DNA from 2 places in the Pseudomonas sp. 22526 genome. Region 2 is predicted to be linked to the other one. Evidence: riboswitches for the same ligand, from Rfam matches in the RefSeq annotation. Region 2 holds a riboswitch; the other holds the start of a gene.
The links. Region 2 has a riboswitch for cobalamin ahead of ACTJKT_RS20250 (CbtB domain-containing protein). Riboswitches for the same ligand answer to the same signal wherever they lie in the genome.
Positions count from the first base shown of each region.

Region 1: linked by a shared signal. The riboswitch ahead of cobO (cob(I)yrinic acid a,c-diamide adenosyltransferase) and the one ahead of ACTJKT_RS20250 (CbtB domain-containing protein) in region 2 are both predicted to bind cobalamin.

Region 1 is NZ_JBQENK010000003.1:148,021-170,461, forward strand. Features, by position in the region: gene purN (phosphoribosylglycinamide formyltransferase) at 1-617, opposite strand, end outside; gene purM (phosphoribosylformylglycinamidine cyclo-ligase) at 629-1,687, opposite strand; gene ACTJKT_RS05480 (DUF2066 domain-containing protein) at 2,074-3,111, shown strand; gene ACTJKT_RS05485 (AI-2E family transporter) at 3,148-4,221, shown strand; gene hda (DnaA regulatory inactivator Hda) at 4,450-5,154, shown strand; gene ACTJKT_RS05495 (C40 family peptidase) at 5,368-5,991, shown strand; gene ACTJKT_RS05500 (C40 family peptidase) at 6,157-6,690, shown strand; gene ACTJKT_RS05505 (O-methyltransferase) at 6,719-7,381, shown strand; gene ACTJKT_RS05510 (PQQ-dependent sugar dehydrogenase) at 7,384-8,703, opposite strand; gene ACTJKT_RS05515 (hypothetical protein) at 8,776-9,357, opposite strand; cobalamin riboswitch at 9,528-9,763, shown strand; gene cobO (cob(I)yrinic acid a,c-diamide adenosyltransferase) at 9,844-10,455, shown strand; gene ACTJKT_RS05525 (cobyrinate a,c-diamide synthase) at 10,452-11,777, shown strand; gene bluB (5,6-dimethylbenzimidazole synthase) at 11,774-12,424, shown strand; gene cbiB (adenosylcobinamide-phosphate synthase CbiB) at 12,421-13,329, shown strand; gene cobD (threonine-phosphate decarboxylase CobD) at 13,322-14,314, shown strand; gene ACTJKT_RS05545 (cobyric acid synthase) at 14,311-15,762, shown strand; gene cobU (bifunctional adenosylcobinamide kinase/adenosylcobinamide-phosphate guanylyltransferase) at 15,824-16,345, shown strand; gene cobT (nicotinate-nucleotide--dimethylbenzimidazole phosphoribosyltransferase) at 16,342-17,397, shown strand; gene cobC (alpha-ribazole phosphatase family protein) at 17,394-17,969, shown strand; gene ACTJKT_RS05565 (adenosylcobinamide-GDP ribazoletransferase) at 17,972-18,703, shown strand; gene ACTJKT_RS05570 (MarR family winged helix-turn-helix transcriptional regulator) at 18,786-19,190, shown strand; gene ACTJKT_RS05575 (MFS transporter) at 19,242-20,444, shown strand; gene ACTJKT_RS05580 (hypothetical protein) at 20,441-20,563, shown strand; gene ACTJKT_RS05585 (glutathione peroxidase) at 20,632-21,183, shown strand; gene ACTJKT_RS05590 (OmpP1/FadL family transporter) at 21,257-22,441, opposite strand, start outside.
Region 2 is NZ_JBQENK010000013.1:105,420-112,545, forward strand. Features, by position in the region: gene cobM (precorrin-4 C(11)-methyltransferase) at 1-746, opposite strand, end outside; gene ACTJKT_RS20240 (cobalamin biosynthesis protein) at 828-1,241, opposite strand; gene ACTJKT_RS20245 (CbtA family protein) at 1,238-1,945, opposite strand; gene ACTJKT_RS20250 (CbtB domain-containing protein) at 1,957-2,145, opposite strand; cobalamin riboswitch at 2,244-2,465, opposite strand; cobalamin riboswitch at 2,571-2,769, shown strand; gene cobW (cobalamin biosynthesis protein CobW) at 2,866-3,933, shown strand; gene cobN (cobaltochelatase subunit CobN) at 3,937-7,126, shown strand, end outside.

The DNA.
Region 1 (22,441 bases), on a different contig from region 2:
AACTGACCATCCAGTAAAGCACCCTGTTCGCCGAGTGTGAGTCGACCTTCGGCAAACCAGCGTACGGCCATCGGGTAAATCCGGTGTTCCTGGACGTGGACCCGCTGCGCCAGGCTTTGCGGCGAGTCGTGCAACTCTACCGGGATCACTGCCTGTACGACCAGTGGTCCGCCATCGAGTTCCTCTGTCACAAAGTGCACGCTGCAGCCGTGCTCAGTGTCTGCGGCCTCCAGCGCTCGCTGATGAGTGTGTAACCCTTTGTATTTGGGTAGCAGCGAAGGATGGATGTTGAGCAGGCGACCCTGATAGTGCCGCACGAAGTCTGCGCTGAGAATGCGCATGAATCCGGCAAGCACCACGAGCTTGGGCTGGAAGGCGTCGATCAGTTCGATCAGCGCGGCATCGAAGGCCTCGCGGCCTTCGAATGTCTTGTGATCGAGGGAGCGGGTATCGATACCCGCGTCCTGGGCGCGTTGCAGGCCGTAGGCATCGGCGCGGTTGGAAATCACCGCGCGGATGCGTACCGGGCTGTCGCCGGCCTGGGTGCTATCGATCAGGGCCTGCAAGTTGCTGCCGGTACCGGACAACAGCACCACTACATCACAGGTGGCGGGCATCGGCTCTTGCATCAATGTGCCTTGAGGTTTTTCAGCTCGACCTGGGCAGCGCCTTCGGCGGCGCTAGCGATCTGACCAATGACCCAAGGTTGTTCGCCGGCTTCGCGCAGGACGTTCAGGGCCGTTTCAACATGCTCCTGAGCCACGCAGATCACCATGCCCACGCCGCAGTTCAGCACGCGGTGCATTTCGTGTTCTTCGACGTTGCCCTTCTCCTGCAGCCAGTCGAATACCGCCGGACGCTGCCAGCTGGCCACGTCGACCACGGCCTGGGCGCCTTTTGGCAGAACGCGCGGGATGTTGTCCAGCAGGCCGCCGCCGGTGATGTGGGCCATGGCCTTGACTGCGCCAGTGTCCTTGATCAGCTTGAGCAGTGGCTTGACGTAGATGCGGGTCGGGGCCATCAGCAGTTCGGTCAGCGGCTTGCCGTCGAGCTGGACGGTTTCGATGTCGGCACCGGAGACTTCGATGATCTTGCGGATCAGCGAGTAGCCGTTGGAGTGCGGGCCGGAAGACGGCAGGGCGAGCAGGGCGTCGCCGGTGGCCACCTTGGAGCCGTCGATGATTTCGGCTTTTTCCACCACGCCGACGCAGAAACCGGCCAGGTCGTAGTCTTCGCCTTCGTACATGCCTGGCATTTCAGCGGTTTCACCGCCAACCAGGGAGCAGCCAGCCAGTTCGCAGCCGGCACCGATGCCGGTGACCACGGTGGCGGCGACGTCGACGTTGAGTTTGCCGGTGGCGTAGTAGTCGAGGAAGAACAGCGGTTCGGCACCGCAGACCACCAGGTCGTTGACGCACATGGCGACCAGGTCCTGGCCGATGCTGTCGTGCTTGTTCAGGTTCAGTGCCAGGCGCAGCTTGGTGCCCACGCCGTCGGTACCGGACACCAGCACTGGCTGCTTGTAGCCGGCCGGGATTTCGCAGAGGGCGCCAAAACCGCCCAGGCCGCCCATGACTTCCGGGCGCGCAGTGCGCTTGGCGACGCTCTTGATGCGTTCGACCAATGCTTCACCGGCGTCGATGTCTACACCGGCGTCTTTGTAGCTCAGGGAGGGTTGCTTGCTCATGATCCAGGCCTTTAGGGGGGATTCAGGGGGTATCGACCGAGTCCAGGGAGGCCATTGAAACAGTCGCGGCGGCAATGCCGCGCGATCATTTCAGCGACCCCGGCTGTTGCCGGTCTGCGAAGGCGCGCGATTTTATCAGGCTTGAGGTGTAGCGGCCATCCTCGGGCCGACGGGCAGGGCATATCCGCTTAAAAAAAACCGCAATTGCGTGTGTCGATCGCGTCGCTCAGGGCTGTATAAGGTATAGCCTTGTATCCGCTGTCGTTATGACAGCACGAAAACTTCCACCGATCGGGTGAATGTTTGCCTGGGCTTTGTGGTCACAGCCTGGGCCAGTCCTGTTCATGCGGTCTGTTCCAGCCGCCTTTTGTCGTCGGGAATCCTCCATGCGTTTGTACAAATTTCTTTTTATGGGCTGTTTGTCATTGGTCAGCCTGGCGAGTCATGCCGAAACCCTCAATAACCTGTATCAGGTCCGCGAGCCGGTCAGCAGCCAGGCTCCTGGCGAGCGCGATCAGGCCACCCAGCGGGCCCTGGAAACCCTGGTATTGCGCCTGACCGGCGATAGCAAGGCCCTGCAGAACCCCGGGCTGGCGGCGATCCGCAAGGACCCGCAGCAGATCATCAGCCAGTACGGCTACGACGCCGGTCCTCCCGAGAGCCTGCAGGTCGACTTCGATCCGTCCAGTACCGATCGGGCGTTGCGCCAGGCTGGCCTGTCGCTGTGGGGCAGTAATCGCCCATCGATTCTCGGCTGGTGGCTGACCGACTCCAGCGAAGGTTCCAGCCTGGTGGGGGATGGCCAGGCCAGCGCTACGCCGTTGCGTCGCGCGGCCCTGCACCGCGGTTTGCCGCTGCGTTTGCCGCTGGCTGACCTGAATGAGCAGATTGTCGCCACGGCGCCGAATCTCGAAGGTTCCGATCCGGCGCCATTGCGTGCCGCGTCGGAGCGTTATGGTGCGGATGCGCTGCTGGCGGTGCATGCCAGTGAAGAGGGCGGTCAGTGGCAGGCCAAATGGCGCCTGTGGCTGGGTGACCAGAAGGAGCAGGGCAGCGTCCAGGGAGCTGATGTGCCGGCCTTGGCCGATGCCGTGCTGTTGGCGGTCAGCCAGCGCCTGGCGCCGCGTTTCGTGGTCAAGCCGGGGGCATCCAGCGAGCAGTTGCTGGAAGTGCAGGGCATGAACCTGGAGCGTTATGCGGCGTTGGGGCGTCTGCTCGAACCCTTCGGCGGGCGTTTGCAGAGCGTCGATGGCGATCGCTCGGTGTACCGGGTCAGCGGCAGCGCCGAGCAATTGCGCGCGCAGCTGAGCCTGGCTCGGTTGCAGGAAGTCCCGGCGGGCGCTGCGCCTGTCCAGCCGACTGTCGAAGGCGCGGCACCTGCGCCGACACCTGCACCGGCCGCGCAACTGCGTTTTCGCTGGTAGGTTTTCTTTCTTTATATAGAAGCAATGGAGTGGTTCATGGCTGATACGCGTCGATGGGTCTGGTTGGGTGGGTTGGTCCTGCTCTGTGGGTTCGTGTACCTGTTGCATCCGATCCTGACGCCGTTCCTGGTGGCCTTGCTGCTGGCCTATCTGTTCGATCCGCTGGTGGATCGCCTGGAAAAGCTCGGCTTGTCGCGCACCTGGGGCGTGGTGGCGGTGTTTGCCCTGTTCACCCTGATCGTCATGGCGTTGCTGCTGGTGCTGGTGCCCATGCTCGCCAAGCAACTGCTGCGCCTGTACGAACTGGCGCCGCAGATGCTCGACTGGCTGCAGCACACGGCGATGCCCTGGGCGCAGTCCAAGTTGGGCTTGTCCGACGGTTTCTGGAAGTTCGACAAGGTCAAGGCGGCGATCAGCGAGCACATGGGGCAGACCACCGATATCGTCGGCGTGGTCCTGAGCCAGGCAACGGCCTCCAGCCTGGCGCTGATCGGCTGGCTGGCCAACCTGGTGCTGATTCCGGTGGTCAGCTTTTACCTGCTGCGCGACTGGGACCTGATGATGGCGAAGATCCGCAGCCTGTTGCCCCGTGATCGTGAGGAGCGGGCGGTGGCGCTGGCCGGGGAATGCCATGAGGTACTGGGGGCGTTCGTCCGTGGCCAACTGCTGGTAATGGTCGCCCTGGGAATGATCTATGCCGCCGGCCTGATGCTGGTCGGGCTCGAGCTGGGCCTGTTGATCGGCTTGATTGCCGGCCTGGCGGCCATAGTGCCGTACATGGGGTTTGTCATCGGCATTGGCGCGGCGCTGATTGCCGGGTTGTTCCAGTTCGGCGGTGACCTGTACCCGATGATCGGCATCGTGGCGGTGTTCATGGTTGGCCAGGCCCTGGAGGGCATGGTACTGACCCCCTTGCTGGTGGGCGACCGGATCGGCCTGCACCCGGTGGCGGTGATCTTCGCAATTCTCGCCGGGGGCGAGTTGTTCGGTTTCACCGGCATCCTGCTGGCCTTGCCGGTGGCGGCGGTGATCATGGTGCTGGTGCGCCATGTGCACGACTTGTACAAGGATTCGGACATCTATAGCGGCGCAGAGGAGTCCGAGCGGTAATGCCCACTGTTGATGCTTTCGGGCTGCCCGTGTTTCGGGCGGGTGGCCCCGAGGGGCTTTACAGCTGTCACATCCACCGTCAAAGAAACCCCCGTGATTTCATCAGGCTGACGCAAACCTTTGATTTTGCTTGTGGTCTGCTGCATTGTGCGCCCGGCGTCACGGGTATAAACTTTGCAAACTTTACACAGAGGCCACTAACGGTTCGTTTGGAACTGTTCAGTCAGCATGAAACCGATTCAGCTGCCCCTAGGTGTGCGTCTGCGTGATGACGCCACCTTCATCAACTACTACCCAGGCGCCAATGCCGCTGCACTCGGCTATGTCGAGCGGCTTTGCGAAGCCGACGCCGGCTGGACCGAAAGCCTGATCTACCTCTGGGGCAAGGATGGGGTAGGGCGTACGCACTTGCTGCAGGCGGCCTGCCTGCGGTTCGAGCAGTTGGGGGAGCCGGCGGTCTATCTGCCCCTGGCGGAATTGCTGGATCGCGGCATCGAAATCCTCGACAACCTGGAACAGTACGAACTGGTCTGCCTGGACGACTTGCAAGCGGTGGCGGGCAAGGCTGACTGGGAAGAGGCGCTGTTCCATTTGTTCAACCGTCTGCGTGACAGCGGCCGGCGCCTGTTGATCGCGGCCTCGACCTCTCCCCGGGAGCTGCCGGTGAAGCTGGCGGACCTCAAATCCCGCCTGACCCTGGCACTGATCTTCCAGATGCGCCCGCTCTCCGACGAAGACAAATTGCGTGCATTGCAATTGCGCGCTTCGCGTCGCGGGCTGCACCTGACCGACGAAGTCGGGCACTTTATTCTGACGCGCGGGACCCGCAGCATGAGCGCCTTGTTCGAGCTGCTGGAGCGCCTCGATCAGGCGTCCTTGCAGGCTCAGCGCAAGCTCACCATTCCCTTCCTCAAAGAAACCCTGGGCTGGTAAACCGCGGGCGGTAGTGGCTTTTTGGCATATTTCAGGCGCCAGAAAACCCGCATCCGGAAGCGGTTCCAGAGACGCGTGCGTTTAAAATGGGCTTAAGGCCTTAGATGTTGAGTCGAAACCGATAAGTCACATTTCAATCGATTGAATTTGCAAATTAGAGCGATAGAGGGCATAGTCGCGACTTCTTTATAACTTTAAGCCACGGTCGTGCCCATGCTGAAGCGCTTCGCACCCCTCGTGCCTCTTGCACTCGTCACCCTGTTGTTTGGTTGCGCCACCCACTCTCCGGTGAGCCAACAAGAGCAGCAACAACAGGTTCAAAACTCTTCAAAAGCCCAGTCTTCCGCTATTTTCCAGGAAGAGCTGGCAACCGAAAAAGAACTCGCCGAGTTCGCTGACAGCAAGCCTTACCAGCTGCCAGTGCTGGCTGACAGTATCCTCGAACGTGGCATGTCCCTGATCGGTACCCGTTACCGTTTCGGCGGTACCTCCGAAGCCGGTTTCGATTGCAGCGGTTTCATCGGCTACCTGTTCCGTGAGGAAGCCGGCATGAATCTGCCGCGCTCCACCCGTGAAATGATCAACGTTGACGCTCCGCTGGTTGCGCGTAACAAGCTGCAGCCGGGCGATCTGTTGTTCTTCGCCACCAATGGCCGCCGCGGTCGCGTAAGCCACGCTGGCATCTACCTGGGCGATGACCAGTTCATCCACTCCAGCAGCCGCCGCAGCGGTGGTGTGCGGGTGGACAGCCTGGGCGACAGCTACTGGAGCAAGACCTTCATCGAAGCCAAGCGCGCCCTCGCCATGGCCCCGACCGTGATCACTGCACGCAAGTAAGCGGACTTTTTGTAAGGTGAAGTTAAAGTCTTACTTGAAGTTTGGCGCGTAGACGCTAGAATCCTGATCTATTGTTGAAAACTAACCGCGTAAGCCCTGCTTACGCGGTTTTGTTTTCGGCCTCACGGCAGAGAAAGCCGCATCCAGATCAGGATTGTTCTGCATATGTCGACGTCGGCCCGCCTCGCATTGATCGTTCTCGCCGCGCTGCTCAGCGCGTGTGCCAGCCGTACCCCGCCACCCGCGCCTGTGGTCCGTGCTCCGGTTTTCAATACTCCCCAGACCTTCTCGCCAGCTGCCGAAGACGTGCTGTTTCGTGCGTTAGGCCTGGTGGGCACGCCTTATCGCTGGGGCGGCAACACGCCGGACTCCGGTTTCGATTGCAGTGGCCTGATCGGCTACGTCTATCGCGATGCCGCCGGTATCTCGCTGCCACGTTCGACCCGCGAAATGATCGGCATGCGTGCACCGAATGTCGGCAAGAACGCCTTGCAGACCGGCGACCTGATATTTTTTGCCACCAATGGTGGTTCTCAGGTCAGCCACGCGGGTATCTATGTCGGCGAAGGCCGCTTCGTCCATGCGCCGGCCACCGGCGGCACGGTAAAGCTGGACAGCCTGTCCAAGGCCTATTGGCAAAAAGCCTACCTGAGCGCCAAGCGCGTGCTGCAGCCAGAGCATCTGGCGCACAACCCTTAGGTTCTTCTTTCTTTGCGTCGAGGTGGCCATGACCGCTCGTACCCTCAACCTCGACGACGCCCTCTATCACTACCTGCTCGACGTTTCCCTGCGCGAAACGCCGCTGCTGCGCCGTCTGCGTGACGAAACCCAGGCGCTGCCCATGGCGCGCTGGCAGGTGGCGCCCGAGCAGGGGCAGTTCCTCGCCTTGCTGATCAAACTGATCGGCGCCCGGCGTGTGCTGGAGGTGGGGACTTTCACCGGCTACAGCGCCTTGTCCATGGCCGCGGCTTTGCCGGAGGATGGCCAGTTGATCTGCTGTGACATCCCGGGCGATTACAACGCCACCGCGCGCCGCTACTGGCAGGAAGCGGGTGTCGCCGGGCGGATCGAGTTGCGTCTGGCGCCGGCCCTGGAGACCTTGGCCAGGATCGAGTGGGAGGAGGGCGAGGCTGGTTTCGACCTGGTCTTCATCGACGCCGACAAGGCCAATTATCCGGCTTATCTGGAAAGTGCCCTGCGCTTGCTGCGCGTGGGTGGGCTGGCGGTGTTCGATAACACGCTGTGGAGCGGTCGGGTGCTGGAGGAGAATCCCCAGAGCGAAGACACCCGGGCCATCCAGGCACTCAATCGTGCCTTGAAGGATGACCCGCGTGTCGACCTGTCGCTGCTGCCCCTGGGGGATGGCTTGACCCTGTGCCGCAAGCGCTGAACCTATTGCGCCTTGGCTGCTGACACGCGCCAGACCTTGTTGCCGACATCATCGGCCACCAGCAGATCCCCTTGCTTGTCGATCACCACGCCGACCGGGCGGCCCATGGCTTTTTCATCGGCATTGAGGAAACCGGTCAGTACATCCACCGGTTGGCCCACCGGCTTGCCGTTGGCGAAGGGCACGAAGATCACTTTGTAGCCGCTGTGGGGCTTGCGGTTCCACGAGCCATGCTGGCCGATGAACACGCCTTGGGTGAACGGCGTCGGCAGCTTGCTGCCTTCGGCGAATGCCAGGCCCAGGGAGGCGGTATGCGGGCCGACGGCATAATCCGGGGCGATGGCCTTGGCCACCAGGTCCGGGTTCTGTGGAGTGACTCGCACGTCCACATGCTGGCCGTAGTAACTGTATGGCCAGCCATAGAAGGCGCCGTCCTTGACCGAGGTGATGTAGTCCGGCACCAGGTCGCTGCCGATCTCGTCGCGCTCGTTGACCGCGGTCCATAGCTTGCCACTTTGCGGCTCCCAGGCCATGCCGTTGGGGTTGCGCAGGCCGGAGGCGAAAATCCGTTGCTTGCCGGTGGCGCGGTCGACTTCCCAGATGGCGGCGCGACCTTCCTCCTGGTCCATGCCGTTTTCGCCGACGTTGCTGTTGGAACCGACCGTGACGTACAGCTTGCTGCCGTCCTTGCTGGCAATCACGTTTTTGGTCCAGTGGTGGTTCAGCTTGCCGCCAGGCAGGTCGACCACCTTGGCCGGCTGGGCGCTGATCTTGGTGTCGCCGTCCTTGTAGGGGAAACGCACCAGGCGATCGGTGTCGGCGACGTACAGGTCATTGCCCACCAGGGTCATGCCGAACGGCGAGTTGAGGTTTTCCAGGAACACCGTGCGGGTTTCCGCCACGCCGTCGTGATCCTTGTCCCGCAGCAGGGTGATGCGGTTCGGGCTGGGCACGCCGGCGCCGGCGCGGCTCATGAGCTTGCCCGCGATCCAGCCGCGCAAACCCTTGCCGTCATCGGGCGTGGGCGGGGCGTTGGTCTCCGCCACCAGGACGTCGCCGTTGGGCAGCACGTACAGCCAGCGCGGATGGTCCAGGCCTTCGGCGAATGCGGCCACCTGGGTGCCGGCGGCGGCCACCGGTTTGGCGCCTTGCGGCCAGCCGATCGCGGGCGCGATGTTCACGGTTGGGAACAGGGTTTTGTTCGGTTCGGGCAGTTTCGGCGAGGGGCCGGTGCCGTCGGAGACCTGGAGGGTGGAGCTTTCGCCACAGGCGGCAAGGCCTGCGGCGAGGGTAATAAGGATTGCGTATCGAGGCTTGAGCATGCTGATTTCCCTATGAATGCACGACGTCGGTGTAGTCATAGAGAAGCACAGACGGGCGATGGTTCAACCCGTTCAGCGCGCTTCCTTGAACAGCACGGCAACGCCGGGGTGATAGTTGCCGGCTTCGTTGCGCAATTTGCGGTACGCGTAGGGGAAGTACCAGGCCACGGCACAGCAATGTTCCTTTTGCAGGTCGTCGACCATGTCCTGCAGTTCTTCCGGGGTGGCGCTGTGCTGGGTTTTCTGTGGCGTGACGAACAGGCAGCCGAGTTTCAGGTCGCTGGGGTAGCTGGCTTTTTTCGCGTCGCTGGCGGCATCCAGCAACGGTTGGGTCAGGTGCAGGCTGTTGACCCGGGGCCAGCGCTGGGTGGTCTGGATATAGACGCGTTCCTCTTGCGTGGCGATGTAGAGGTCGGTGCGGCCGCTGCGGTCGCCGTCCTCGACCTGTTTTTTGCTCGGGGTGTGTTCCAGGGTGACCATCTCGGCCATCCAGGCCGCCGCCGAGAGCAATCCCAGGTTGGCTTGTTCGTCGAACCAGTAAGGGCTTTCGTTATCACCGCGCACGGCGTTGTAGCGGTCGATGCAATCAAACCAGCGTTCCAGGGCAGGGCGCAGGAATTCCAGTTTCGGATTGCTGACGATCATGCCTTTCATCGGACTTTTCCTATTATTGTTGAGATATTGGAGTTTTTTAACGGGATTATGGCTATTTGATATCGCTGCACTGAGTGTGGCACAAGATTGGCGTCATATTTCCGATATGCAGCAGTTCGTCGATCTGTCGGCCCCCGGCTTTAATTGACGCTCCACCCCCAACCCTCTAACCTTCGCGACTTGTTTCAGGTGCTCTGTGGCCGCAGGTCGACAGAGTGAAACAGGGAAGCCGGTGAGTACGCGTGCCGAAGGCGCACGCACGACAATTCCGGCGCTGCCCCCGCAACGGTAAGTGAGTCAAGACTGCGCCTGAGGCCACTGTGTCGATTGTCGACATGGGAAGGCGCGCAGTTGGGCGTCCAAGCCACTCACAAGCCCGGAGACCGGCCTGATCCATCCAACGGCATCACGGTGGGCGATGCCAGGCTTGCGCCGTCTATTCCTATTCCTGCCCCCCGTTATCCAGCCCCAACGGAGAGCTGCCCCATGACTGAATCCCCTGATCGTGACGAACGCCATCTGGCGCGCATGTTGCGCAAAAAAGCCGTGATCGATGAACGCATCGCCAACTCGCCGAACGAGTGCGGCTTGCTGCTGGTGCTGACCGGCAACGGCAAAGGCAAAAGCAGCTCGGCCTTCGGCATGCTCGCCCGCGCCATGGGCCACGGCATGCAATGCGGCGTGGTGCAGTTCATCAAGGGTCGCAACAGCACTGGCGAGGAGTTGTTTTTCCGGCGCTTCCCGGAGCAGGTGCGTTTCCATGTCATGGGCGAAGGTTTCACCTGGGAAACCCAGGATCGCCAGCGCGACATCGCCGCTGCCGAAGCGGCCTGGGCGGTTTCCCGCGAACTGCTGAGCGATCCGAACATCGGCCTGGTGGTGCTCGACGAATTGAACATCGCCCTCAAGCACGGCTATCTGGACCTGGACCAGGTGCTCAGCGACCTGCAGGCGCGTCCGCCGATGCAACATGTGGTGGTCACCGGGCGTGGCGCCAAGCCGGAGATGATCGAACTGGCCGACACCGTCACCGAAATGGGCATGGTCAAGCATGCCTTCCAGGCCGGGATCAAAGCGCAAAAAGGCGTCGAACTGTGAGTGATGCCCGTCATTGCCCGGCGGTACTGATTGCCGCGCCGGCTTCCGGTCAGGGCAAGACCACCGTGACCGCCGCGCTTGCCCGCCTGCATCGCAACCAGGGACGCAAGGTGCGCGTGTTCAAGTGTGGCCCGGACTTTCTCGACCCGATGATCCTCGAGCGCGCCAGCGGTGCGCCGGTGTATCAGCTGGACATGTGGATGGTCGGCGAGCAGGAAAGCCGCCGCCTGTTGTGGGAGGCCGCCGGCGAGGCGGACCTGATCCTGATCGAAGGCGTGATGGGGCTGTTCGACGGCACGCCGTCCAGCGCCGACCTGGCGCGGCATTTCGGCGTGCCGGTGCTCGCGGTGATCGATGGCACGGCCATGGCCCAGACTTTCGGTGCCCTGGCGTTGGGGCTGGCGCGTTATCAGCCGGACCTGCCGTTCGCCGGGGTGCTGGCCAACCGCGTCGGCACCCTGCGCCATGCGCAGTTGCTCGAAGGCAGCCTGACCGAGGGCCTGCGCTGGTATGGCGCGTTGTCCCGGGAAACCGGCATCGAACTGCCCAGCCGCCATCTGGGGCTGGTGCAGGCCAGCGAACTCAACGATCTGGATCTGCGTCTCGACGCCGCGGCGGCGGCCCTGGCCGACAGCTGCGAAGTGGCCTTGCCGCCCGCCGTGGCGTTTGCCGCTCCCCAGGCGGTTGCTATCGAACCGCTGTTGGCCAGGGTGCGCATTGCCGTGGCCCGCGACGAAGCCTTTGCCTTTACCTATGGCGCGAGCCTGGATCTGCTGCGGGCCATGGGCGCCGAGCTGAGCTTTTTCTCGCCGATCCATGACGCGGCACTGCCCGAGGCGGACAGCCTGTATCTGCCGGGCGGTTACCCGGAGTTGCATCACCGGGCGCTGGCGGCGAACGGCTCGATGCTCAGGGCGATCCGCGCGCATCACGCTGCCGGCAAACCCTTGCTCGCCGAGTGCGGCGGCATGTTGTATCTGCTGGACTCCCTGACCGACGTCGACGGCGAACGCGCCGAACTGCTGGGCCTGTTGCCCGGCGATGCGGTGATGCAAAAGCGCCTGGCGGCCCTGGCCTTGCAGGCAGTGGAGTTGCCGGAAGGCTCGCTGCGCGGCCATACCTACCACCATTCGCTGACCAGCACCGAGCTTGCGCCGATCGCCCGCGGCCTGAGCCCGAATGGCGGGCGCGGCGCGGAAGCGGTTTACCGCGAAGGGCGGATGACCGCCTCTTATGTGCATTTCTATTTCCCGTCCAACCCCGAAGCGGTGGCGGCCCTGCTGGCGCCGGCAGGAGCGAGCCTGCTCGCGCGGTGCCCATGAGCGACAACGCCTTTTCCGCGGCCGAACGCGATGCGGTCTATCGCGCGATCGCCGAGCGTCGCGACATGCGCCACTTCGTCGGTGGCAGGGTCGAGCCGCAGGTCTTGCGTCGCCTGCTGGAGGCGGCGCACCAGGCGCCCAGCGTCGGCCTGATGCAGCCCTGGCGTTTCATCCGTATCAGCGACCGGCCGTTGCGCGGGCAGATCCAGCAACTGGTGGAAGAGGAGCGGGTACGCACCGCCGAGGCCCTGGGCGAACGCTCCGACGAGTTCATGAAGCTCAAGGTCGAAGGCATCAACGACTGCGCCGAGGTCCTGGTGGCGGCGCTGATGGACGACCGTGAGCGGCATATCTTTGGCCGGCGCACCTTGCCGGAAATGGATCTGGCTTCGCTTTCCTGCGCGATTCAGAACCTGTGGCTGGCGGCCCGGGCCGAAGGACTGGGCATGGGCTGGGTGTCGCTGTTCGAGCCCGCTGCCCTGGCCGAGCTGCTTGGCCTGCCGGCCGGGGCCAAGCCGCTGGCGGTGCTGTGCCTGGGGCCGGTGGGCGAGTTTTACCCGGCGCCGATGCTGGTGCTCGAAGGCTGGGCGCGGGAGCGTCCGCTGAGTGAATTGCTGTATGAAAACTACTGGGGAGTGAGTCAATGAGTGTGGCGTTGCTGAGTGTCGCCGGGGTAGCGCTGGACGCGTTGCTGGGCGAACCCAAACGCTGGCATCCGCTGGTGGCGTTCGGCCGTTTTGCCGATCGCATCGAGCAACGTTTCAACTCCGGCGGTCGCGGCTGGCGCAGTCATGGCGTCACTGCCTGGGTCATCGCGGTGCTGCCGCTGACCCTGCTGGCGACGCTGTTTTCCTGGCTGCCCTATATCGGCTGGCTGTTCGAGATCCTGGCGCTGTACTGCGCCCTCGGCCTGCGCAGCCTCGGCGAGCATGTCGAGCCGGTGGCCCAGGCCTTGCGCAGCGACGACCTGGATCAGGCGCGGCAGCGGGTCGGCTATCTGGTCAGTCGCCAGACCAGCGAACTGGATGCCACCGAAGTCGCCCGCGCCGCCACCGAATCGGTGCTGGAGAACGGCAGCGACGCGGTGTTCGCCGCCTTGTTCTGGTTTGCCGTGGCCGGCGCGCCGGGCGTGGTGCTCTATCGTCTGAGCAATACCCTGGATGCGATGTGGGGCTATCGTAATGAACGTTTCGAGCGTTTCGGCTGGGCGGCGGCGAAGATCGACGACCTGCTCAACTATATTCCGGCCCGTCTGGTGGCCCTGACTTACGCACTGCTGGGCAAGACCCGCCTGGCGCTGAAATGCTGGCGCCGCCAGGGACCGACCTGGGATAGCCCGAATGCCGGGCCGGTGATGGCGGCCGGGGCCGGGGCCCTGGGTGTCGAGTTGGGCGGCGCAGCGATCTATCACGGCGAGCTGCACCAGCGCCCGCAGCTGGGCGAGGGCGTGGCGGCCGATGCTTCGTCCATCGATCGCGGCTGGCAACTGGTACAGCGCGGGGTCTGGTTATGGCTGCTGATTCTCTGCGTGGGAGCTGAGTTCTATGCTTGAGCACGGTGGCCGCCTGCGCAAGGCGGCCGAGCAATACGGCATCGCCGAGGCCGACTGGCTGGACCTGTCCAGCGGCCTGGCGCCCTGGCCCTGGCCGATTCCCGAGATAGGCATACGCGCTTGGGCGCGCCTGCCGGAAACTGACGACGGCCTGGAGCAGGCCGCCCGCGACTACTACGGCGCCGCCCATGTGTTGCCGGTGCCCGGTTCCCAGGCGGCGATCCAGTTGCTCCCGCGTTTGCGTCGCGCCGGCAAGGTCGGCGTGCTGTCGCCCTGTTATGCCGAACACGCCGAAGCCTGGCGCCGCAGCGGCTACATCGTGCGTGAAGTGCTGGAGCAGGAAGTGGACTTTTTCCTCGACAGCCTGGACGTGCTGGTGGTGGTCAACCCGAACAACCCCACGGGCCTGAGCCTGACCCCGGAGCGCCTGCTGGACTGGCACGCGCGCCTGGCGCAGCGCGGTGGCTGGCTGGTGGTCGACGAAGCCTTCATGGACAACACCCCGCACCTGAGTCTGGCGGCCCAGGCCGATCAGGTGGGGTTGATTGTCCTGCGCTCCTTCGGCAAGTTTTTCGGCCTGGCCGGTGTGCGCCTGGGTTTCGTCCTGGCTGAGCGCAAGCTGCTCAAGCTGCTGGCCGAACAGGTCGGCCCCTGGGCCGTCAGCGGACCGACCCGGGTGCTGGGCCAAGTATGCCTGCGCGACAGCGAAGGCCATGGGCGGCAACGGCTGCGCAGCGAAGCGGCGAGCCTGCGCCTGGCGCAACTGCTCGAGCGCCACGGCCTGAAACCCCTGGGAGGCTGTGCGCTGTTCCAGTGGCTGATCACCGATCGCGCCGAGTTGTTGCATGAGTTCATGGCCCGTCGCGGCATCCTGCTGCGGCTGTTCACCCACAACAGCAGCCTGCGCTTCGGCCTGCCGGCCGACGAGGCCGACTGGTCGCGTCTCGAACAGGCCTTTGTCACCTACGCCAAGGAACATCCATGACCACCCTGATGGTGCAGGGCACCACCTCCGATGCCGGTAAAAGCACCCTGGTGACGGCCCTCTGCCGCTGGCTGACGCGCCAGGGTGTCAGCGTCGTGCCCTTCAAGCCGCAGAACATGGCCCTCAACAGCGCGGTGACCGCCGACGGCGGCGAGATCGGCCGCGCCCAGGCGGTGCAGGCTCAGGCCGCGCACCTGGAGCCGCACACCGACATGAACCCGGTGCTGCTCAAGCCCAACAGCGACACCGGGGCCCAGGTGATCATTCACGGTCGTGCGGTGACCACCATGAACGCCGTGGCCTATCACGACTACAAGGCCATCGCCATGCAGGCGGTGCTGGCCTCTCACCAACGCCTGAGCGCGGCCTATCCGGTGGTGATGGTGGAGGGCGCGGGCTCGCCGGCGGAGATCAACCTGCGGGCCGGCGACATCGCCAACATGGGCTTTGCCGAAGCGGTGGACTGCCCGGTGCTGCTGATCGCCGACATCAATCGTGGCGGGGTTTTCGCCCATCTGGTGGGCACCCTGGAGCTGTTGTCGCCGAGCGAACAGGCGCGGGTCAAAGGTTTCATCATCAACCGTTTTCGCGGCGATATCGCCCTGTTGCAACCGGGCCTGGACTGGCTCGAAGCGCGTACCGGCAAACCGGTGATCGGCGTGCTGCCCTACGTACTGGACCTGCATCTGGAAGCCGAAGACGGTATTGATCAGCGTCAAGCCGACAAGGCCGAGCAGGTGCTGAAAGTGCTGGTGCCGGTGTTGCCGCGTATCAGCAATCACACCGACTTCGACCCGCTGCGCCTGCACCCCCAGGTGGACCTGCAATTCATCGGTCCGGGCCAGGCGATTCCGCCGGCCGACCTGATCATCCTGCCCGGCTCGAAAAGCGTGCGCAGCGACCTGGCGTATCTGCGCGCCCAGGGCTGGGACACGGCCATCGCCCGGCACCTGCGTTATGGCGGCAAGTTGCTGGGCATTTGCGGCGGTTTGCAGATGCTCGGCGAGCAGTTGCACGATCCCCTGGGGCTGGAAGGCGCGCCAGGCTCCAGCGCGGGTTTGGGGTTGCTGGCGTTCGAGACAGTACTGGAACAAGAGAAGCAACTGCGCAACGTGCGTGGACACCTGGCGCTGGAAAAGGCCGAGGTCAGCGGTTATGAGATCCATGCCGGGGTCACGACGGGGGCTGCGCTGGAACTGCCGGCCGTGACCCTGGACGATGGTCGTTGCGACGGCGCGCGCAGCGACGATGGGCAGATTCTCAGTACCTACCTGCATGGCTTGTTCGAAGCGCCGGCGGCCTGCAGTGCGTTGCTGCGCTGGGCGGGTTTGCGCGAGGTGCAGGCGGTCGATTACCACGCCCTGCGCGAGCGCGACATCGAGCGCCTGGCCGACCTGGTGGAACAGCACCTGGACACTGAGCGCCTGCGCCAGCTTTGCGGGCTTTAGAGCGTCGGCGCCAGCATTGCGGCGCCGCTGTGGCTGTACCTCAATTCAAGGGTTTCCAAGCATGTTGCAACTGATCCTCGGCGGCGCCCGCTCCGGCAAGAGTCGCCTGGCTGAAAAGCTCGCCGGCGAGAGCGGCCTGGCCGTGACCTATATCGCCACCAGCCAGGCGCTGGACGGCGAAATGAACCAGCGCATTGCCCATCACCGCGAACGGCGTCCGGCCGAATGGGCCTTGATCGAGGAGCCGCTGGAACTGGCGCGGGTGCTGCGCGAAGCGGCGAGCGCCGAGCGCTGCCTGCTGGTGGATTGCCTGACCTTGTGGCTGACCAACCTGTTGCTGCTGGAGGATGCCGAACGGCTCGCCAGTGAGCGCGAAGCCCTGTTGCAGTGCCTGGCGTCGCTGCCGGGCGAAATCATTTTTGTCAGCAACGAGACCGGAATGGGTGTCGTGCCGCTGGGCGAATTGACTCGCCGTTATGTCGATGAAGCCGGTTGGTTGCATCAAGCCCTGGCCGAGCGTTGTCAGCGGGTAGTGCTGACGGTGGCCGGCCTGCCCCTGACTCTGAAAGGAACTGCGTTATGAATGACTTCTGGTGGCTGCGGCCGTGCAAGGCGCTCGACACTCAAGCCCTGGAGGCGGCGCGGTTGCGTCAGCAGCAATTGACCAAGCCCGCGGGTTCGCTGGGGCAACTGGAGCGGGTAGCGGTACAGCTGGCCGGCTTGCAGGGGCGGGTCAAGCCTGGCCTGGAGCAACTGTGGATCGCGATTTTCGCCGGTGACCACGGGGTGGTGGCCGAGGGCGTTTCGGCCTATCCGCAGGAAGTCACCGGGCAGATGCTGCACAACTTCGTCACTGGCGGTGCGGCCATCAGCGTGTTGGCGCGGCAGCTGCGGGCACGCCTGGAAGTGGTCGACCTCGGCACGGTGACGCCCGGGTTGAACCTGCCTGGCGTGCGTCATTTGAACCTGGGGCCGGGCACCCGCAACTTCGTCGAGGGGCCGGCCATGACCCAGGCCCAGGGCGAGCAAGCCCTGCAGGCTGGACGTGACACTGTGCTGCGGGCCGTCGAGCAGGGCAGCGAGCTGTTTATCGGTGGCGAGATGGGCATCGGCAACACCACTGCGGCCAGCGCCGTGGCCTGCGCCTTGCTGGACATTCCGGTGACGCATCTGGCGGGGCCCGGCACCGGCCTGGATGCGGCGGGTGTCAGCCACAAGGCGCGGGTGATCGAGCGAGCCTTGAGCCTGCATGCCGCCCAGCGTGGCGATGCCTTGCAGACCTTGTTCAACCTCGGCGGTTTTGAAATCGCTGCCCTGGTGGGGGCGTACCTGGCCTGTGCCCAGGAAGGCGTGGCGGTGCTGGTCGACGGCTTCATTTGCAGCGTGGCGGCACTGGTAGCAGTGCGGCTGAACCCCGAGTGCCGCCAGTGGTTGCTGTTCGGCCATCGTGGGGCCGAGCCGGGGCATCGGCATATCCTGCAAACCCTCGAGGCCGAGCCCTTGCTGGACCTCGGTTTGCGCCTGGGCGAGGGCAGTGGCGCGGCGCTGGCGGTGCCCCTGCTGCGCCTGGCCTGCGACCTGCACGGGCAGATGGCGACCTTCGCTGAAGCGGCCGTGGCGGATCGCCCGGCATGACTTTGCGCCTGGACCTGCTGCGCCATGGCGAAACCGAGCTTGGTGGTGGCCTGCGCGGCAGCCTCGACGATGCCCTGACCGATGCCGGATGGCAGCAGATGCGCGCCGCCGTCGCCGGCCAGGGGCCCTGGGATCGGCTGGTGAGCTCGCCCTTGCAACGCTGTGCGCGTTTCGCCGAGGAACTGGGCTTGCGCCTGGCGCTGCCGGTGACTCTGGAACCGGATCTGCAGGAGCTGCATTTCGGCGCCTGGGAAGGGCAGAGCGCGGCGGCGCTGATGGCGACCGATGCCGAGGCGCTGGGGCGGTTCTGGGCCGATCCTTATGCCTTTACCCCGCCGCAGGGCGAGCCGGTGCTGGCGTTTTCCGCGCGGGTGCTGGGGGCGGTCGAGCGTCTGCACCAGCGTTATGCCGGCGAGCGGGTGCTGCTGGTCAGCCATGGCGGGGTGATGCGGCTGCTGCTGGCCCGGGCCCGGGGTTTGCCGCGAGAGCAGTTGCTGAATGTCGAGGTCGCTCACGGTGCCTTGTTCGCCCTGACTGTCGAGGCGGGCCTGGTGTTGAGCGAAGGAGCCTGAACGTGCTGCCATTCTGGATCGCCCTGCAATTTCTCAGCAGTTTTCCGGTGCGTTTGCCGGGCATGCCGTCGCCCGAGGAAATGGGCCGGTCATTGCTGTTCTATCCGCTGGTCGGCCTGCTGTTCGGGCTGCTGCTCTGGGGCATGAACCAGTTGTTGATGGGCGCGCCGTTGTTGCTGCATGGGGCGTTGTTGCTGACGGTCTGGGTGCTGCTCAGCGGTGCCCTGCATCTGGATGGGCTGGCCGACAGCGCGGACGCCTGGCTGGGCGGCTTCGGCGATCGCGAGCGCACGCTGACGATCATGAAGGACCCGCGCAGCGGGCCGATCGCCGTGGTCACCCTGGGGTTGGTGTTGCTGCTCAAGTTCGCCGCGCTGGTAGCGCTGATCGAGCAGCAGGCCGGCGTTGCCTTGCTGCTGGCGCCGCTGATCGGTCGCGGCGCCTTGCTGGGGCTGTTCCTTTGCACGCCTTATGTGCGCCCTGGTGGCCTTGGGCAGGCGCTGGCGAATCATCTGCCGCGTCTGGCCGGCAAGTGGGTGCTGGCGCTCGCAGCGCTGGCGTGCGTAGTGCTCGGTGGCTATAGCGCAGTGTTGGCGTTGCTGCTGGCGGGCGTGGTGTTTGTCGGCTTGCGCCAGCTGATGCTGCGTCGTCTGGGCGGCACCACCGGGGACACGGCGGGGGCTCTGCTGGAACTGCTGGAGGTGGCGGTCCTGGTGGGGTTAGCGCTGTTCTAGAAAGGCGGGGCGCGGGTGTTATCCGCGCCCTGGGCTTTGCAAAATTCTTGCATTCCGTTAATCGCGGGTATATACACGCACCATGCTTCCTTCTCAATGTCTGTGCACCAACCTGCGTCGCGCCGCCCGTGGCGTCAGCAGGTTCTACGACGGCGCTCTCGACGGCTTCGGGATCAACGTTGCCCAGTATTCTTTACTGAGCAACCTGCAGCGCCTGGACCAACCGAGCATTTCCAGCCTGGCCGAGGCCATGGGCCTGGATCGCAGCACCCTGGGCCGCAACCTGCGGGTGCTGGAAGGCGAGGGGCTGGTCCGGCTGTCCGAGGGTGAGGATCAACGCAATCGTATCGTCCAGCTGACCCAGGAGGGCCAGCAACGACTGCTGGCGGCCTTGCCGGCCTGGGAAGCGGCGCAACAGCGCTTGATCGATCGTCTGGGGGCAGAGAAACGCGAAACCTTGCTGGCCTTGCTGAACGAACTGTCGTGAGCACTGTTCGTTCGATGATAAGCGGGTATATACCCGTAAATGGAGAATAAAATGACTTCGATGTGGCGTACCAGCGGTTGGGTTCTTCTCGGGAGTGCGCTGATCCTGGCCTTGTCTCTGGGGGTTCGACATGGCTTCGGGCTGTTTCTGCCGCCCATGAGCGCTGAGTTCGGCTGGGGGCGCGAGGTGTTTGCCTTTGCCATCGCCTTGCAGAACCTCATTTGGGGCCTGGCCCAGCCTTTCACTGGTGCCCTGGCCGATCGCTTCGGCGCGGCCAAGGTGGTGGTGATCGGCGGCGTGCTGTACGCCGTGGGCCTGCTGTTCATGGGGTTGGCCGATTCGCCGCTGTCGCTGTCATTGAGTGCCGGATTGCTGATCGGCATCGGTCTTTCGGGGACCTCGTTCTCGGTGATTCTCGGCGTGGTGGGGCGCGCGTTACCGCCGGAAAAACGCAGCATGGGCATGGGGATCGCCAGTGCGGCCGGTTCGTTCGGCCAGTTCGCCATGCTGCCGGGCACCCTGGGTTTGATCGGCTGGCTCGGCTGGTCGTCAGCGCTGCTGGTGCTGGGCTTGCTGGTGGCGTTGATCGTGCCGCTGGTGAGCATGCTCAAGGACAAGCCGCTGCCAAGCCTGGGCCATGAGCAGAGCCTCTCCGAGGCCTTGCGCGAGGCCTGCTCCCATTCCGGGTTCTGGCTGCTGGCGTTCGGCTTTTTCGTCTGTGGTTTCCAGGTAGTGTTCATCGGCATACATTTGCCGGCCTACCTGGTGGACCAGCACTTGCCGGCTACAGTGGGCACCACGGTGCTGGCGCTGATCGGCCTGTTCAATATCTTCGGCACCTACACCGCCGGCTGGCTGGGCGGGCGCATGTCCAAACCGCGCTTGCTGACCGGCCTGTACCTGCTGCGTGCGGTGGTCATCGGCCTGTTCCTCTGGCTGCCGGTGACGCAAGTCAGTGCTTATCTGTTCGGCATGGCCATGGGCTTCCTGTGGCTGTCGACGGTGCCCCTGACCAATGGCACGGTGGCCACCTTGTTCGGTGTGCGCAACCTGTCCATGCTGGGCGGCATCGTGTTTCTGTTTCACCAGTTGGGCTCGTTCCTCGGCGGTTGGCTCGGCGGGGTGGTCTACGATCGAACCGGGAGTTATGACTTGATCTGGCAGGTGGCGATTCTCCTCAGTCTGCTGGCCGCGGCCCTGAACTGGCCGGTGCGCGAACGTCCGGTCGCGCGTTTGCAGGCAAGCGCGGCATGAGCCGGACAGGTCTGCGCTGGGTCGGCCTGGCGGTTGTCGTCGCGCTGTTGGCGTTGGCCTGGTGGGGCTGGCACCAGGGCGGGCTGGCGCTGATGCAGTTGGGCATGGGCGTCTGCTAGGAGGCGCTTGCTAGGGCCTCCGCCGGGCGAGTAGCTTCACCCCTGACGGTACTTTCAAGGAGTTGAATATGTTGGCGCGTTGGCTGGCTGTTCCAGCTGTACTCATGGTGTTTGCCGGTTCGACCTGGGCGGGCGAATGCCCGTCGCTGTTGCAGGGCTCGTTGCCCAAGCTGCGCGCCAAGGAATCCATCGATCTGTGCCAGCGCTTTGCCGGCAAACCGCTGGTGGTGGTCAATACCGCAAGCTTTTGCGGTTTCGCCCCGCAGTTCAAGGGGCTCGAAGCGCTGTACCAGCGTTACAAGGATCAGGGGCTGGAGCTGGTAGGTGTGCCGTCCAATGACTTCAAGCAGGAGTCCAGGGATGGCGCGGAAACGGCCAAGGTCTGTTATGTGAACTACGGCGTCACCTTCACCATGACCGAGCCGCAGCAGGTCCGAGGCCCGGACGCGGTGCACCTGTTCAAGGTCCTGGCCGAGCAGAGCAGTGCGCCGAAGTGGAATTTCTACAAGTATGTGGTCGATCGCCAGGGCAAGGTGATCGCCAACTTCTCCAGCCTGACCAAACCGGACAGTCCTGAGTTGATCGAGGCAGTGGAACAGGCGCTGGCATCCAAGCCTTGAGTGTTATTTGCGGCCAATAAAAAAGCCCCGGCATCCTTGGATGCGGGGGCTTTTTCGTTCAGGCCATCAGGCTTTAGAAGCGGTAGGTTGCACCCACGCCGAAGCCGTTCGCGCTGTTTTCGTACTCGGAGCTGTAAGACTGGCCGAGTTGCTGGTTCCTGTTGTTGACCTTGACTTTCTCTTCCTTGAGGTAGGAGTAGGCCACGTCGATGGTCAGGTCTTCGGTTGGGCTCCAGCCGGCGCCGAGGCTGAAGATGGTCCGGTCGCCGGTAGGAATGCGTGGCGAACGGTTGGTGTTGTTGGCTGGCGACTGGTCGAAGCTCAGGCCGGTACGCAGTACCCACTGCTTGTTCAACTGGTAGGACGTACCGATGGCGTAGGCCCAGGTGTCGTGCCAGTTCTGCTCTTCCTTGACGGTGCTGAGCGCACCCGGGGCCAGAAGGCCGCCGGCGCTGGCAGTTACGCCTTCGTTTTCCACGGTGATGTCTTTCAGGCGGCTCCAGCGGGTCCAGGTCGCACCGGCGTAGAGTTTCCAGGCATCGTTGAGGTCCTGGGTCACCGAGAAGTCGGCCGATTCAGGGGTGGTGATGTCCAGCGAGGCGTCATAGCGAGCGCCACGCAGCAGGGCGCTCGGAGTGCCGGCGCCTGGGCTGACTTCAGTGTGGCCTTCGAGCTTGTACTTGACCTTCGAGTGGTAGGTCAGGCCCACGCGGGTGGTGTCGGTCGCCTGGACCAGCACGCCGATGTTGTAGCCGTAGCCAATGTCGTTCCCCTTGATCTGGACACGACCGTCGTTGGGCGACAGAGGGGTGGTCAGTGCGGATTCCAGGACGCCGGAAATGCGGTTGATGGTCGGGCCGAAACCGATCGACACCTTGTCGTTGAAGGCGTAGCTGACGGTTGGCTGGAAGGTGATGACCTTGACTTCGCTCTTGCTGCCGAAGTTACGGCCTTGGAAGCCGTTTTCGTAGTCGGTGATCAGGCCGAATGGGGCGTAGACACCCAGGCCGAAGGCCCACTGATCGTCGATAGGCTTGACGTAGAAGCCCATGGGCACGGTGGTGAAGGGCACCATATCGCCTTTGTTGGTACCGCTACGGCTGCCGCTGGCATCGTTGATGTCGGTGGATGCATCGATGGCCGCGACACCGCCAGTGACTTGCTGGCGTTTCAGGCGCGACATACCGGCAGGGTTACCAAAAACTGTGCTTGCATCATCGGCAGCAGAGGATCGACCGGCGAAACCAGTGCCCATGCC
Region 2 (7,126 bases):
CAAGGCCGATATAAATGCGCATGCCCCGCGCGATACAACGACGATTCGCTGAAACTGTCCGTGGCCAGCACCCGGCCCACCAGAATCAACGCCGTGCGCCGAAACCCCTTGGCCTGGACCTTTTCGGCAATGTCCGCCAGCGTGCCCAGAACCCAGTCCTGATCCGGCCAGGTCGCCCGGTGCACCACGGCGATCGGGCAGTCGGCGCCGTAGTGGGGCAACAGCTCGGCGACAATCTTCTGCAGATGGTTGACCCCCAGGTGAATCGCCATGGTGGTGCCATGGGCGGCCAGGCTGGCGAACTCTTCGCCGGCGGGCATCGAGGTCTTGTCGGCATAACGGGTCAGGATCAGGCTCTGGGCGACGTCCGGCAGGGTCAGCTCGGCCCCCAGCAAGGCCGCGCAGGCTGCGGTGGCGGTCACGCCGGGGATGATCTCGAAGGGAATGCCCAGCTCGCGCAGGCAGCGAATCTGCTCGCCGATGGCGCCGTACAGGCTCGGATCACCGGAGTGTACCCGGGCCACGTCCTGGCCTTTGGCATGGGCACCCTTGATCAGCTCGATGATCTGTTCCAGGTGCAGTTCGGCGCTGTTGACCAGCTGTTCGGCGCTATGGCCCTGCAGCACCGCTTCGGGCACCAGGGAGCCGGCATAGATGATGACCGGGCAGCTGTGGATCAGCCGCTGGCCCTTGACGGTGATCAGTTCCGGGTCGCCGGGACCTGCGCCGATAAAAAAGACGGTCATGGCGTTCTCCTGTGAAAAAAGGGGCGAGGCAACCTCACAGATGAAGATTGCTCATGATCAGTGGCGGGGATTATCGAAGATTTACCCGCAGCAGGCCAAGGCGAGGGTTGCCTGGGCGTTTTTCTGCCGCAGGACAAGCAGCTTTGCCGGGCCTTGGGCCAGGTGTTCGGCCAGGGCCAGGGCGGCACTTTCGGCGACCCCGTAGCAGCCGGAGTGCTCGTAGGCGATCTGCGAGCGATGGCTGAGTTGCAGCACATAAGGCGTCAACTGGCGGCTGCTGAAACAGGTCAGGGGCAGGCCCAATTGCGCGGCCAGGGCCAGCAGTCCGGGTTCCTCGTGTTTCAGGTCGATGCTGGCCAACGCCTTGATCTGCCCGAGGTCGATGCGGTGGGCGCTCAGGGTCTGGTCGAGCAGGGCGCGCAGGGTTTCCGCCGGGCAGCCCCGCTGGCAGCCCAGGCCGACCACCAGGGTCGGCGCTGTGCTGGCTGCCGTCATGCCGAGTACTGATCGTCGCTCTTGCGGCGGAACAGCCAGGCGCTGATCAGGCCCAGGGCCAGCCAGAACGCGGCGTTGGTCAGCTGCGAAGCGATCTTGAACTGCGCTTCCAGTGCTTGCGGCGCGAGCATCGAATGCACTTCCGGCTGTGGCGCGCCGATGATGTGCGGCACGGCGAGGATGGCCACGCCCAGCACTTTCAGCAGCCAGTGGCGAGCGAAGACGATCAGGGCAATGCCGACCGCGGTGGAAGCGGCGGTGCCGACCCACCAGATCTGCCGTTGCCCCAGGTCCGCGGCGGCGGTGCCCGGCAGTTCGGGCGGCAGGCCGAGGGTCGGCGCCAGGCAGAAGGTGGCATAACCGGCCAGGCCCCAGAGCAGGCCCTGGGAAGTACGGTTCGGCGCACGCAGGGTGTAGAGGCCGGCGAGCATCAGGGCGAACCCCACGGCGACCACCAGGTTGCCGCCGGTGGTGGACAGCACGCGCTGCCAGCCGTCTTCCGGCTCCCAGGCTTCGGCGTCGTGGCTGTGGGCGGCGGTGCCGGCGGCATGCTCATGCACTGCTTCATGCTGGGCGGCCGGGGCTTTCTCGTAGGTTTCCGCCTCCAGGATCAGTGGCGCGACCCAGAAGCTTTGCAGCAGGGTCAGCAACAGGGCCGCCAGCAACCCGGTGAAACCCGCGGTTTGCGCGATACGCTTGATCATCTCGGCAGGTCTCAGTGGCAAGGGAAGGCGGCGCTGTGACGGGTATCGTGGGCGGCGTTGTGCACCGCTTCGATATGGGAGAAACCGGCGAAATACACCAGGCACGCACCGAGGACCGAGGCGCCGATGGCGGCGACCAGGCGTTGGCTCAGGGTGGCGGTGGTGCTGCTGGAGTGGCTGGTGCTGCTGATGATCGACATGGCGCTTCCCTCTGGTGTGTCAGCGGGTGAATCGAGCGCAGCAAAACCCCGCGAGACGGGCTCGCGGGGAATTAACAGCGCCCGCCCACCGCGGGTTTGTTATGACTGTGCAGCGGGCCGGTCTCCGGGCTCGCGAGGGGCGGGGCTTGCGCCACGCCTGCAAGAATCGCCTTCCCATGCCGGACTGCTGGCACAGTGGATCTGATTCTTCGCTCGCTTACCGTTGCGGGGGCAGCACCGGACTGATCAAGGCTTTTGGCCTGTGACGCACCGGTTTCCCGTTTCACCCTGTGAAGGGCACCCGTAACAAGGCGTGTAGGAGAGCATGGGCGAGGGAGGGGCGTCAATTGGCAGGGGTTCTCGTTTTCGAGCGCGATTCGCGGAGCTTCGCGCTGCACGGACATTGACCGCCCCCCAAGCACTGCGTAGCCTTGCGCTCTCGAGGTTCTTCGGCGTCTGCCGAAGCTAAGAAGGGAACGCGGTCCAAGCCGCGGCTGCCCCCGCAACTGTAAACGGTGATGAACGATGCAAGGCCACTGCCAGGCGGCGGGAAGGCGCATCGTTCGCCAGTCCAACGACCGGCGCGCCGTCAGCCAGGAGACCTGCCTCGGACCAGATTCTCACTACAACCGGGCGGGGTGATCCGGTGGCGAACTCTTCCGTGCACCTGCCTGCGCGGTTCTCGTCCCGTATGCCCGCCACCTTGCCAAAGGGCATCCGATGAAAACACTGGCCAAACTTCCCGTCACCATCGTTACCGGCTTCCTCGGCTCGGGCAAAACCACCTTGCTGCGGCATATGCTGGACAACGCCCAGGGCCGCCGCATCGCGGTGATCGTCAACGAGTTCGGCGAACTGGGCATCGACGGCGAGATCCTCAAGCAGTGCGCCATCGGTTGCACCGAGGAAGAGGCCAGCGGCCGCGTCTACGAACTGGCCAACGGCTGCCTGTGCTGCACCGTGCAGGAAGAGTTCTTCCCGGTGATGCGCGAGCTGGTGGCCCGTCGCGACGACCTCGACCATATCCTCATCGAAACCTCCGGCCTGGCCCTGCCAAAACCCCTGGTCCAGGCGTTCCAGTGGCCGGAAATCCGCAGCGCCTGCACCGTCGACGCGGTGATCACTGTGGTCGACAGCCCGGCCGTGGCCGCTGGCACCTTCGCCGCCTTCCCGGATCAGGTGGACGCCCAGCGCAAGCTCGACCCGAACCTCGACCATGAGTCGCCGCTGCATGAGCTGTTCGCCGACCAGCTGTCCAGCGCCGACCTGGTGATCCTCAACAAGGCCGACCTGATCAGCCCGGAAGACCTGGCCAAGGTACGCCTGGAAGTCGCCGAGGAACTGCCGCCGGCGGTGAAAGTCATCGAAGCCAGCAGCGGTCGCCTGCCGTTGGACGTGCTGCTGGGCCTGGGCAAGGGTTCGGAAGAGCACATCGACGGCCGCCACAGCCATCACGATCACCACCATGATGGTGACGACCACGATGACCACGATCACGACGCCTTCGATTCCATCTCCATCGAACTGCCACAGGCCGACGAAAGCCTGCTGCTGGACGCCCTGACCCAACTGGTGGTGCAGCACGGCATCCTGCGGGTCAAGGGTTTCGCGGCGATCCCCAACAAGCCGATGCGCCTGTTGATCCAGGGCGTGGGTACCCGCTTCGACAAGCACTTCGACCGCCAGTGGAGCGCCGACGAAGCCCGCACCACGCGCCTGGTGCTGATCGGCCAGGAACTGGACGCTACCCTGCTCGAAGCGCAATTGCGCGCCGCCCTCAGCGTGTAAGCCATGCACCTGCTCAGGACCCAGCCCGGCGGTTTCGTGTCGGATGACAACATTGCCGACCTTGGACAAACCCCCGCCGAGCTGGTGATCCTGTGCAGCGGCGACTCCAGTCTGGCGCTGCTGGCCGAAGCGGCGCAGCAACTGCCAGAGGACTACCCGAGCTTTCGCCTGGCCAACCCGATGCAGGTGCAGAACCACGCCTCGGTCGACCTGTATGTCGACCAGGTGCTGCGCCACGCCAAGGTGATCCTGATTTCCCTGCACGGTGGCATCGCCTATTGGCGGTATGGCATCGAGCAACTGGTGCAGTTGGCGCAACGCGGCGTGCAGCTGATCCTGGTGCCGGGCGACGATCGGCCGGACCCGGAACTGAGCGACCTGAGCACGGTGCCCGCCGCCGACCGCGATCGCCTCTGGCACTTCCTGCGCCAGGGCGGCATGGGCAATGCGCTGAACCTGTACCGCTGCCTGGCCAGCGGCTGGCTGGGGCGCGACTACTACTGGTCCGAGCCGCAGACCCTGCCGCGCACGGCGATCTATCACCCGAACAAAAGCAGCGCCGCCCTCGGCGATTGGCAAGCCGACTGGCGGGCCGGCCAGCCTGTGGCGGCGCTGCTGTTCTACCGCTCGCATTTGCAGGCGGCCAACACCGCCTTTATCGATGAGTTCTGCCGGCGCTTGCAGGCGGCGGGCCTGAACCCGCTGCCGATCGCCCTGGCCAGCCTGAAGGAGCCCGGTTGCCTGGCGCTGGTCGAGGACCTGCTGGATGAAGTGCGGGCGGGAGTGATCCTCAACACCACCGGTTTTGCCCAGTCCAGCCCGGAGGCGCCGCACCTGCGGCCGTTCCGCCGCGATATCCCGGTGATCCAGGCCATCTGCGCCCAGGACAACGAACCCGGCTGGCGCGCCAGCGAGCAGGGCCTGGGCCCGCGGGACCTGGCGATGCACATCGCCTTGCCGGAACTGGACGGGCGCATCATCAGCCGGCCCATCAGCTTCAAGGACCTGGCCTGGCGCAGCGAGCGCAGCCAGTCGGACGTGGTCTGCTACCGCTCGGCCCCCGAGCGCATGGATTTTGTCGCCGAACTGGCGCGGCGCTGGATCGATCTGGCCCGGCTGCCCAATGGCGAAAAACGCATCGCCCTGATCCTCGCCAACTACCCGACCCGCGATGGCCGCATCGGCAACGGCGTGGGCCTGGACACGCCGGCGGCGGCGCTGAATATCCTGCGTGCCCTGCAGACCGAGGGTTACCCACTGCCGGCCGAGCTGCCGGACAGCGGGACGGCGCTGATCCAGCAATTGCTCGGCGGGGTCAGCAACGATCTGGACAGCCTCGACCTGCGCCCGTGCCAGCAAAGCCTGGCGCTGGACGAGTACCAGGCCATGTTCGACGCGCTGCCCGAAGCCAACCGCCGGGCGGTGCTCGAACGCTGGGGCGGGCCGGAAAACGACCCGATGTTCCGCAGCGGGCGGCTGATGATCGCTGGCCTGCGTTTTGGCCTGACCTTCGTCGGCATCCAGCCGGCGCGCGGTTATCAGGTCGACCCGAGCGCGGTCTATCACGACCCGGACCTGGTGCCGCCCCACGCTTACCTGGCGTTCTATTTCTGGCTGCGCCGGACCTACGGCGCCCATGGGCTGATCCATGTCGGCAAGCACGGCAACCTGGAATGGCTGCCGGGCAAGGGCGTCGGCCTGTCCGAAAACTGCTGGCCGGACCTGCTGCTGGGGCCGCTGCCGAACATCTATCCCTTCATCGTCAACGACCCGGGCGAGGGCGCCCAGGCCAAGCGCCGGACCCAGGCGGTGATCATCGACCACCTGATGCCGCCGCTGACCCGCGCCGAAACCTACGGCCCGTTGCGCGACCTGGAACTGCTGGCCGACGAGTACTACGAAGCGCAACTGCTCGACCCGCGCCGTGCCCGCGAGTTGCAGAAGGACATTCTCAAGCTGGTGCGGGTGACCCGGATCGACCGCGAACTGCAGCTGGACGGGCAGCTTGACAGCGAGGCCGACGCCGCGCTCTGGCTGCCACGGCTGGATACCTACCTGTGCGACCTGAAGGAGTCGCAGATCCGCGACGGCCTGCATGTGTTCGGCGAGTCGCCCGTGGGCCGCCTGCGCATCGATACCTTGCTGGCCCTGCTGCGGATTCCCCGTGGCGATGGTCGGGGCGCGCAGTCGAGCCTGTTGCGGGCCCTGGCCAAGGCCTTCGAGCTGGGTTTCGATCCGCTGGATTGCGCCCTGGCCGAACCCTGGAGCGGCCGCCGGCCGCAGGTCTTGCAGGACATCAGCGGGCAGCTGTGGCGCACCGCCGGCGATACCCGCGAACGCCTGGAGTTGTTCGCCGGGCAGTTGATCGAAGCCGCGTTGTCGGGTGAAGTCGCGCAACTGAACGAGCCCGGCTGGAGCGAGGTCAAGGCGATCATCGAGAGCCTGCGCGAGGTGGTGGCGCCGCGCCTGGATGCCTGCGGCCCGGCAGAGATGGGCGGTTTGCTGGATGCCCTGGGCGGACGTTTCGTGCCGGCTGGGCCCAGCGGCGCACCGAGCCGCGGACGCCTGGATGTGCTGCCCACCGGGCGCAATTTCTACTCGGTGGACGTGCGCAACCTGCCGACCACCACCGCCTGGCGCATCGGTTTCCAGTCGGCCAACCTGATCCTCGAACGGCACTTGCAGGACCATGGTGACCACCTGCGTCAGCTCGGCCTGTCGGTGTGGGGCACGGCGAGCATGCGCACCGGCGGCGACGATATCGCCCAGGCCATGGCGCTGATGGGCGTGCGTCCGGTGTGGGCCACCGGCAGCCAGCGGGTCGACGACTTCGAGATCCTGCCGCTGAGCCTGCTGGACCGCCCGCGGGTGGACGTGACCCTGCGGGTGTCCGGGTTCTTCCGCGATGCCTTCGCCAACCTGATCCGCCTGTTCGACGCCGCCGTGCAGGCGGTGGCCGCGCTGGACGAGCCGGACGACCTCAACCCGCTGGCGGCCAAGGTTCGCGCCGAGCGCGAAGCGCTGCTGCAGTCCGGCCTGGATGCCGAGGCCGCGCAGCGCCAGGCCGGCTGGCGGATCTTCGGCGCCAAGCCCGGGGCCTATGGTGCGGGCGTGCAGGGGGCTATCGACGGTCGCCTGTGGCAGAGTCGCGAGGACCTGGCCGAGGTCTACCTGAACTGGGGCGGCTACGCCT